Regions from separate parts of the Paenibacillus sp. J31P316 genome, predicted to be linked through region 1. Evidence: riboswitches for the same ligand, from Rfam matches in the RefSeq annotation. Region 1 holds a riboswitch; each other region holds the start of a gene.
The links. A riboswitch is a leader RNA that binds a small molecule or an ion and turns the genes downstream of it on or off. The one in region 1 is predicted to bind cyclic di-AMP.
Positions count from the first base shown of each region.

Region 2: linked by a shared signal. The riboswitch ahead of AC0YNU_RS32645 (ubiquitin-like domain-containing protein) and the one ahead of AC0YNU_RS20490 (C40 family peptidase) in region 1 are both predicted to bind cyclic di-AMP.
Region 3: linked by a shared signal. The riboswitch ahead of AC0YNU_RS14985 (3D domain-containing protein) and the one ahead of AC0YNU_RS20490 (C40 family peptidase) in region 1 are both predicted to bind cyclic di-AMP.

Region 1 is NZ_JBWDNI010000007.1:38,084-41,291, reverse strand. It holds gene AC0YNU_RS20500 (DEAD/DEAH box helicase) at 1-591, opposite strand, end outside; gene AC0YNU_RS20495 (hypothetical protein) at 910-1,329, shown strand; gene AC0YNU_RS20490 (C40 family peptidase) at 1,455-1,952, opposite strand; cyclic di-AMP (ydaO/yuaA leader) riboswitch at 1,957-2,117, opposite strand; gene AC0YNU_RS20485 (hypothetical protein) at 2,475-3,208, opposite strand, start outside.
Region 2 is NZ_JBWDNI010000029.1:10,130-13,337, forward strand. It holds gene AC0YNU_RS32635 (HD domain-containing protein) at 1-214, shown strand, start outside; gene AC0YNU_RS32640 (TatD family hydrolase) at 233-1,003, shown strand; cyclic di-AMP (ydaO/yuaA leader) riboswitch at 1,189-1,398, shown strand; gene AC0YNU_RS32645 (ubiquitin-like domain-containing protein) at 1,634-2,776, shown strand; gene rnmV (ribonuclease M5) at 2,983-3,208, shown strand, end outside.
Region 3 is NZ_JBWDNI010000003.1:920,848-924,055, forward strand. It holds gene AC0YNU_RS14980 (ATP-binding protein) at 1-834, shown strand, start outside; cyclic di-AMP (ydaO/yuaA leader) riboswitch at 900-1,099, shown strand; gene AC0YNU_RS14985 (3D domain-containing protein) at 1,204-2,043, shown strand; gene AC0YNU_RS14990 (polysaccharide deacetylase family protein) at 2,108-3,001, opposite strand; gene AC0YNU_RS14995 (acetylxylan esterase) at 3,140-3,208, shown strand, end outside.

The sequences.
Region 1 (3,208 bases):
CTCCAGCGAGAGCGACAGATGAGCGCCGCGCTTGTCGCCGGCCAGACTGTGGATCTCGTCGACGATGGCCGTCTCGACGGTTCGCAGCATGTGACGGCCTTTGTCCGACGTCAGCAGCAGGTAGAGCGACTCCGGCGTCGTGACGAGCACGTCGGGCGGCCTATTGGCCATGCGGGCCCGCTCGCGCGGCGGCGTGTCCCCGGTGCGGACGGCCGTGCGAATGCCCGGCCAAGTGCCGCCGCTTTCCTCGGCGCCGTAGGCTTCGATCGTTTCAAAAAATTCCACTAAATGATGCTGAATGTCGTTATTAAGTGCTTTAAGCGGGGTAATGTAAAGTACGCGCACGCCATAAGACCAGCTCTCGCCCTGCGCCGCAGCCTGTTCCTTGGCCAGCGCAAGCCGGCTGAGGCAGGGGAGAAGCGCCGCGAGCGTCTTGCCCGAGCCGGTCGGCGCGGCGATCAGCGTGTGACGGCCGGCGGCGATGGACGCCCAGGCGTCATGCTGGACGGGCGTTGGCTCGCCGAACGTTCGGCTGAACCAGCCGGCAAGCGTCGTATGAAATCGTGCAAGGATGTCGGAAGAAGGGTTCATGCGAGAAGCAGCTCCTTTAGGATCATCGAGAACGAACATGGTTTGCTTTTATCAAGTCGGTTGTATTTACACATGTTCTATTACATCTACTCTTAGTCACGCTTGTTCTAATCATGTCTACTCTTAAACCTCTTGCTCTAATCATGTCTATATAACCAGTCTATCCCTGTACTATTCATCGTAACGCCATCCAATCCTTTTCAGACGTTGGACAAGCCCAAACGAAGCCAAATGACAGGTCAGTAAGCAAGCTCGTGCGCATACATATAGTTTTACGACAACAGCGTCGGTGCACAGGCAGCGGGAGGTATCGGGAAGATGGCGAAATGGCGGGACAGTCTCGAGAGAAGATTCAAGGAATGGAGGCGGCTCGAATATGCAGTGGAGGACACCTTGGCGGGGAGGCGCGTGCTGCGCGTCGCGGGGCCGAGAACGCCGAGGCTGACGACGCCCGTCTCCGTGGCGGTCAAACAAGCTGAACTGAGCGCGGTGGAGGAGAAGTTCGGCGCAGGACTGGCCTGCTTCTGCCTGGGCGAGCTCACGGGGGAGGAACGGACGGCGTTCCTGAAGGCCTGGCATGACCGGCTCGAGTCCGGCGCGACCGTCGTGCTGGCCGACCGCCGCGGCGAAGGCTGCGAGACGCTCGATCAACTGCGCGACTTGTTAACCCCGCACGCCCGGATCTTGAACGTCGAGGTTGGCCCGACCTTCTGGTGGGTCCGCTACGAGCGCGCCTAAGCGCCAAAACGAAACAAAGCCGCGGCAGCTTGTCCCGAAAGAGAAGCGGCGGCGGCTTTGTTCCCGTGACCGGCGGAGATGGGTGCAACCATTCCGGTCGGCGATCTTGCAATAACCGAAGGTGATTAATCTGAATCTCCATCGCCTGGCTCGTCGGATGGATCATTGGCATATTTCTCGAACGTTTGCGGGCTCATGACGCGGCGGCCTGTAACATAGCGTTTCGCGTAATAAGACTCGTCCAGTCCGTTGATTACGACGCCTCTGCTAGAAGAAGCGTGCGCGAATTTGCCGTCGCCGACATAAATGCCGACGTGCGAGATGCCATTTCCCGTCGTATTGAAGAATACGAGGTCCCCAGGGATCAAATCGCTTTTGGCGATTTTCTTGCCCAGCCCAGCCTGCGAACGGGATGCATGCGGAATGTCGACGCCGAGTTTCTTGAACACGTACATCGTGAATCCGGAGCAGTCGAACCCTTTCGTGGTCGTGCCGGAGTAAACGTAAGGCGTGCCGATCAGGTCATCGATGACACCGTCCATTTTCGAGTCGGCGAAAACGCTGCCGGCTTGGAAAACGAAAAGCATCGCAAGACCGATCACGAGTGCGGAAAGCTTCTTCAAAACGGGAAACTCCTTCCAGTGCCTACGAGGTTAGCTGTGGGGTTCGGTTGAAGGCTCCCTATGATCGCCTCTGGCAGTCGTCCAAGCGCATGAACGGCTGTCGGGATCAATTCACCCAGAATGGTTCCCCCGTTTCCCATATAGGGAATTCGGCAAAATTTTCATTTCTTACGGCTATGGATTCGATCATTTTGTCGCTTCTCCTTCCAAGTTCACATTTTGTTCACAAATTAAAATTATTAGAGTGAAACCTTTCTGCCCTAAGATTCGTATAGCGGCGCCGTTTTCCGGGGAAAACGGTCTATTCGGCGTGTTGTCGGAAAGACGGATGTCAATGACAAAGTGTGTCTGCTCAGCCTGCGCTCAAACGTCAAAAAACCCTTTCGAAGTCGAAGGGGCGAGGGCTCCTGTCGCAAATTTCGGGACGCCGGGCTGTCACGTCATTGGCCAATAGGCCGCCCGTCCTGCGCAAAATAGGCCGCCCGCCATGAGGCGGGCGGCCCATCGAAGCAGAATCGATCCTTAGGAGGACTGTTTCGACTGCCAAACATCGTATTGGGCGGCGGCCGTCCACACCTTCATGATCGTTCGCAGCAATTGATAGCCTTGGTGCAGGACCAGCGCCAGCAGGCCGGCCCACAGCAGCGAGACGGAGGCGACCGTCGCGCTCAGCAGGGCCCCGATGCCCCACATCATCAGCGAAACGCCGGCGAACGGGAGGAAGTTGGCCATGCTGCTCCACAGCGCGCGCATCGAACCGCTGCCGGTGACCGCGCCGAACTGCATCGAGAGGAAGAACAGATGCAGGAGGACCGCCCATAGGAGCCAGCCGCCCGCCCACGGTCCGGCCGCCTTCGCGAATTCCATCAGCGTGTCGCTCGAGAGCAGCAGCTTGAGCGCCCGGGGCAGCAGCCAGAGGGCGGGAGCGAGCGTGAGCGCCGTTTCCAGCAGGTAGAGCAGCGTGACCGGCTTCCAGGCTTTACGAATGCCTTTCAGGAACGTCGTTCCTTTCTCGTCGGTCGCATGGTGCAGCGAATGGAACAGGCCCGCATTCAGGAACGGCGTGATGAGCATCCGGCCCCCCAGCAGTCCGCAGAACAGCAGCGCGTAAGGCTGGAGCAGATCGGTCTTCATGAGCTGAAACTGCGATTCGGTCACGAAGAGCGAGATGGCGCTGCTGCTGGCCGCATACGAGTCGGGGAACCGCTTGAGCAGCGGAACCGCGATGCCCTCGATGGTGCGGTAGAGGAAGAAGC
Region 2 (3,208 bases), on a different contig from region 1:
TTCATCCGCAAAGGCGGAAAAAGAGGAAAAACCGCCGATCCTGCTGTTGTCAGGCGAGGATCAGCTGTCGGAAATATCCGGGCGTTCCGACATCGTCCGTTCCATTACCGGCATTCACCAAGGGAAGTATCACCTATATTACCCGGAGGAACCGCTGCGTGAATCAGCGCACCAGCTGTCTGCGAATATACGCGAATTATTTGCTTTAATGTAGAAAGGGGTTTCAAAAACCATGTTATTAATCGACACGCATACCCATTTGGACTCGCATAAATTCGACGAAGACCGCGCCGAGGTCATCGAACGGGCACTTGAGGCAGGTGTCCATAAGCTGATCAACATCGGATTTAACCGGGAGACGATTCCGAGCACAATGGCACTTGCCGAGCAATACGAATTCATCTATGCGGCCGTCGGCTGGCATCCCGTGGACAGTATTGATATGAAGCCGGAGGATCTGGAATGGATCGCTTCCCTCTGCGATCATCCGAAGGTGGTTGCGATCGGGGAGATCGGGCTGGACTACCATTGGGATACGTCGCCGAAGGACGTTCAACAGCGCGTGTTCCGGCAGCAAATCGCGCTCGCCAAAGAGAAGCGCAAGCCGATCGTCATCCATAATCGGGACGCGCATGAGGATGTGGTTCGCATTCTTCGCGAAGAAAAAGCAAGCGAGGTCGGAGGGATCATGCACTGCTACTCCGGCAGTTGGGAAACGGCCAAGCAATGCCTGGACATGAACTTCTATATTTCGTTCGGGGGACCGCTTACATTCCAAAATGCCCGGGTACCGAAAGAGGTGATGGCCAAGGTGCCGTTAGATCGATTATTGATCGAAACGGATGCTCCTTATTTGGCTCCTCATCCTCATCGCGGGAAGCGAAATGAGTCTGCTTTCGTCCGTCTTGTAGCAAATACGATGGCGGATATTTTAGGTAAATCTGTAGAAGAAATTGGGAAGATTACAACGGAAAATGCGATGAAATGTTTTGGAATCTCATGAAATCAAGGGAAATAGTAAGCATTTGGATGAAATCCGGTGAAAAAAGTGATTTTTGATCCGAGAATCACGTGATTTTCTCGTAATTTTCCTTGAAATTCACTAAAATCGTCATTAATCAGTTCTTTACAATGTGCGGCGCTAGACTGTATGATTCATCTCAGAGCAACAAAACATGTATTCCTTTTCCAAAATAATCGCTTAATCTCCGGTCACCGGAGAGCGGGGGAACCAATTGTTGAAACTGTTTGTATCAATTCGAACAGCGGAGACATTGAAATTCTTCTTGGGGTGAATTTCGCAGAAGGACGCTGGGGAATAAAAGCGTCACGAGCGAATAGGGCGACTCTCACGCCCGAATCCGACAGCTAACCTCGCAAGCGTCCATAAGAGAGATCAACCTCGTGCATGCAACTCTAGCTGCCATTATCCAATGGGAAGCCACGAAACAGATCCTCTGTCGTCGGCTTCTTTTTGTTTGAATAATGCGTAAACTGACGACATAGGGTGTATATCGTGAGGAGGAGCTGGGGCGAAATGCTGAAAATGCGTGCTTGCACGCTAAAACTCAATAGTCGCGTCTAAGTATCATGCGTAACAAGGCGGCGGGGCTATGTAAGGAGGACCGATGAAGTGGGAGAACTCCAGCTTAAGGACACCCATGGGAAACGATCATCCAGCATGTCTTTCGCATTGCGATGGAAGCATGAGAATGTGCGTTTAATTGTACTGAGCGCCATGATCTCAATCGCTATGACTTTCATGTTTTTGGTGTTGTTGTACGGAACGGCTGACAAGCATGTCTCCGTAGTAGTGAACGGACGAGAAACCATTGTATCCACGAAACAATGGGTCCTTCAACGCCTACTGGATGAACAAGCCATTACTATCGGCGCACATGATAAAGTGTCGATGCCGCTCGATGGCGGAATAAACGACGGCGACCGGATCGTTATCGATCAGGCTGTCCCGCTTATTGTAAGGGCTGACGGCAAAGCAAGAACGTTGTACACGACAGAGAAAACTGTACAGGCGGCGATCGATCAGGCTGATATAGCGGTTCGCAGTCAGGATAAGGTATCGCCTTCCATGACGGCTGCGTTGGAACCGAATATGACCATAACGGTCACCCGGATCGATAAGAAATATACCGAGACGACGTACGACGTTCCCTTCACGGTGGTGAAGAAGGACGATCCGAAGCTCGCGGTCGGGAAACAAAAGCTTGTCCAATCGGGCAAGCAAGGTAAAGTCGTCAAGCGATATGAGACTGTATTCGCTGATGGCGTGCTTGTGTCGCAATCGCTCGTCGAGAAATTGACGCCGCAAGCATCGGTTAATCAAGTCGTATCGATCGGGAGCAAGAAGCCCGAACCGAAGGTAGCCGTATTGTCCGCCAAGACCAGTTCGACCGTGACGAAGCGGGGCATAACCTTCAGCGCGAAGAAAGTGATTAAGAACGTAACGCTAACGGCCTATTCCGCTGGGCTTGCCTCCACGGGCAAGAGCAAGGGACATCCGGAATACGGCATTACGGCATCCGGCGCCCGCGTTCAGGAAGGGCGTACGATTGCGGTGGATCCGAAGGTCATTCCAATCGGCTGGTGGGTCTATATTGAAGGAATCGGTTTCCGCCGGGCGGAAGACACCGGCAGTGCGATCAAAGGCAACAAGATAGACGTTTACTTCGATAGCGAGTCGTATGCAGACCGTTTCGGACGAAAGCGGGGCTATACGGTTTACGTGTTGGGACCGAAAAAGCCGGAGTCGCTGTAGACACCGGGTTAGCTTGCAGCTATCATTTGATTTCTGAGCGAAGTGGAAGAAGCTCCCTTGTTTGCTTGCAAGAGTGATCGTGCTTCTACTTCATTCATATTCGTAATTTATGCTTAAATATGCCATGATAAGAAGAGGCGATGCCTCTTCTTTTTGCATGTTTGTCTAATAGGTAAGATTGCTCGAAAGGCAGGAATAAGGTTCCCATGATGAAAGAAATCATTGTCGTCGAAGGCAAGGATGATACGGTAGCGATCAAGCGTGCCGTAGAAGCCGAGACGATCGAAACGGGCGGCTCCGCCATCGGAGAATCCGTGCTGCGGCGCATCGAGCTGGCGCAGGAACGTCGCGGGGTCATTATATTCACCGATCCGGACCACGCAGGCGAGCGGATCCGCAAAATCGTTGCGCAGCGCGTTCCAGGCTGCAAGC
Region 3 (3,208 bases), on a different contig from region 1:
GAAACCGACGAGCCCAATGATTTTGAAGAATCCAAGTTGATCAGCGTTACCGGCGAAATCATCGACGTGGAAGCTTCCAGCACGCGAATCCGCCATTATCCCGGCAAAGGGACAGTCGTGCAGAGCGTGTTCCGGGACATCCGCGACCGCAAGAAAGAAGAAGAGGCGCTTATCCAGTCGGAGAAGCTGTCGGTGGTCGGCCAAATGGCGGCAGGCATCGCCCATGAGATCCGCAATCCGCTGACCTCGTTGATCGGGTTCTCCAAATTTCTGAAGACGAAAATCAACACCTATCACGAATACTTCGACATTATGCTCGTGGAGCTGGACCGCATCAATTCGATCGTGCAGGAATTCATGGCGCTGGCGAAGCCGCAGGCGAATCAATTTCGCCGGCATGATCTCGTCAAGACGATCCAGAGCGTGCTGACGCTGCTCGAGACGCAAGCCGTTATCAACAACGTGCAGCTCGTTGCCAGCTACGATGCGGAGACCGCCGTGCTGCTGTGCGAGGAGAATCAGCTCAAGCAGGTATTCGTCAACGTGGTCAAAAATGCGATTGAAGCGATGCCCAAAGGCGGCACGACGCGCATCACGCTGAATTCGAGCGACTCCGACACCATCTCCGTGGCGATTACCGACCAAGGGATCGGCATTCCGGAGGATCTGCTGCCGTTTCTCGGCGGCCCTTTCTTTACGACCAAGGAAAGCGGAACCGGTCTCGGTTTAATGGTTTGCTACCGTATTATCGAAGGACATCGCGGAAAAATCGATCTGTCCAGCTATCCCGGCATCGGAACGACGGTGACCATTTCATTGCCCAAAAACGGGTAAAACATACAGAACCTGCCTCAGTGGTTGTATTTACCGGTAGGTTTAGCATTCACGACTATGGTATTCTATTACGCGAGCCGAAACTTCACCGTACGGGGGATCTTTTGGGGCAAGTCATATTGCTCCGGTTCCGTCATCTGATGTCCATCACATGACGGATACACCGCGCCATGGCGCTGGGGTGAATCGCACACGATCGTGCGTAGGGTTGAACTCCTCAATCCGAATCCGACAACTAACCTCGCAGGCCGCATGCGACGAACGACGTCCACACTCCGCTTCAATCGGCGGTTCGGTCGTTGTCGCGATGACGTTCATATATCATCCGCACGGATATATGACCGTAAATCCAAGGAGGCAATCGACAACATGAATAACACCTGGAAAAAGGGCATTGCAGCAGCAGTGCTCGGCATTGCCATTCTGTCGCAATCCGGAGCCGTAAAGGCGCAAGGTCTGTACAAGGCGAATGAAGACGACACGTTCTGGAAGCTGTCCGGCAAGTTCGGCATTACGATCAGCGAACTGATGCAGGCCAATCCGTTCGTGGACGCAGGCAACATCTACGAGGGACTGCAGCTCGTTATTCCGCCTACGGTGGAGACGGCCGCAGCACCGGCCCGGAGCGGGCAGCCAGCCGTCAAGCTGATGAAATCAGCAGCAGGTGCCAACCTCGCAGCGGCGGTGGCTTCCGTTGCCAAAGCAGCCCCTAAGGCTGCAGGGGCAGAAGCTCCGAAAGCGGCGAAGAGCGCCGCTCCGAAGAAAGCTGTGAAGAAGTCCGTTGCGAAGGCGGCGCCGAAGAAATCGTCGGCAGCTGCGACGGCGAAGAAATCGAAGACGACGAAGAAGCCTCAGCTGAATCGCGTCTCGGTAAAAGGCAAATCGTATGTATATACGGATGTCGTACAAGTGAAGGCAAGCGCGTATACCGCTGCTGCGGAGGAGAATGGCTGGGGAGCCGTCGATTATTTCGGCAATCCGCTTAAGCTCGGCACGATCGCGGTCGATCCGGACGTGATTCCGATGGGGAGCAAAGTTTACGTCACGGGTTACGATTTCAACGGACTTCCTTCCGGCGGCATGATTGCCGTCGCATCTGATCAGGGCAGCGCCATCAGCGGCAACCGGATCGATATTTTCGTTCCGCAGTCCAGAAAAGAAGCAAGCAATTTCGGCTTTCAAAATGTGAAAGTATTCATTCTCGATTAATCATAAGCAACGACAAAAGGCAGCCCCCGCGGGCTGCCTTTTATCGTTGCCGATGACGGATCGTTTATTGCTGTCTGCGGGCAGCAGGCTTCCCGAGCAGCTCGGACAAGGTGACGATGATATAGCCCTTGCTGCGGAGCAGCTTGATGAGACGGGGCAATGCGGCTACGGTTCCGGACAGGTCTTGCCCTTTGCCGCCTCCGGCATGCTGCAGGATAATGGAGCCCGGCTGCAGCGTTCTCTTGATGTTGATTAGAATGGCTTGGCTGCTCAAGCTGCGCCAATCCTGGGAGTCGACATCCCAGTTGACCACGGTATAGCCGCCGTTCCGAAGCCACTCGACTTGCGCCGGCAGGATTTCGCCATAAGGCGGGCGGACGAAACGCGGGCTGTAGCCGATAAGCGGACGCAGCACCCAATCGGTTCGTAAAATCTGCTGCTGCATGGCATACTGCGAGATTCTGGAGAAGACGGGATGATTCCACGAATGATTGCCGACGATATGACCTTCCCTGACCATGCGCTGCACGAGCGCGGGATAGGCCGCGGCGCGCTGGCCGACGACGAAGAAGGTCGCCCTTACTTTATAGCGGGCAAGCGTCTCAAGCACTTGCGGCGTATAGGCGGGATCCGGGACATCGTCGAAGGTCAGCGCGACTCTGCGGTAACGCCGTGATCCCCAGATAACGAACGAGCCGGGGTAACGCTTTTGAAGCGTCACCCAGGACACTGGCTTGGTGCGGGTTCGCTTTTTTTTGCCCGCTTGACCGGAGAAGGCATCCGCTTCCGATTCATCAGGCTGCGAGGGCGGCATCAGCCGGTTCTGTCCGCTCACTGCCGAGGTCGCGTTCGCTTGGGCGCGGGTATCCTCGCCTTGAAAATCACCGGCGGAACAAGATAAGATCGTCCATCCGAGTACAAGCAGCAGCGCTTTACGCAATCCCCCAAAAATCCGCATGGTCTTCCCTCCTCGATGATGTCATTTTGCCCTCAATGGCCGCGAGCATTCACATTAAATAACGAATCGCTACTTTACAGTTGGCCGTTCGAACACGTAACATAAAAAAGGAATCTTATGAGGTGAAGGAGAGATCAAATGCCAGCAATCGATATGCCGTTACAAGAATTGCAAACGTATTCAGGAATCAATCCCAGACCCGGCGAC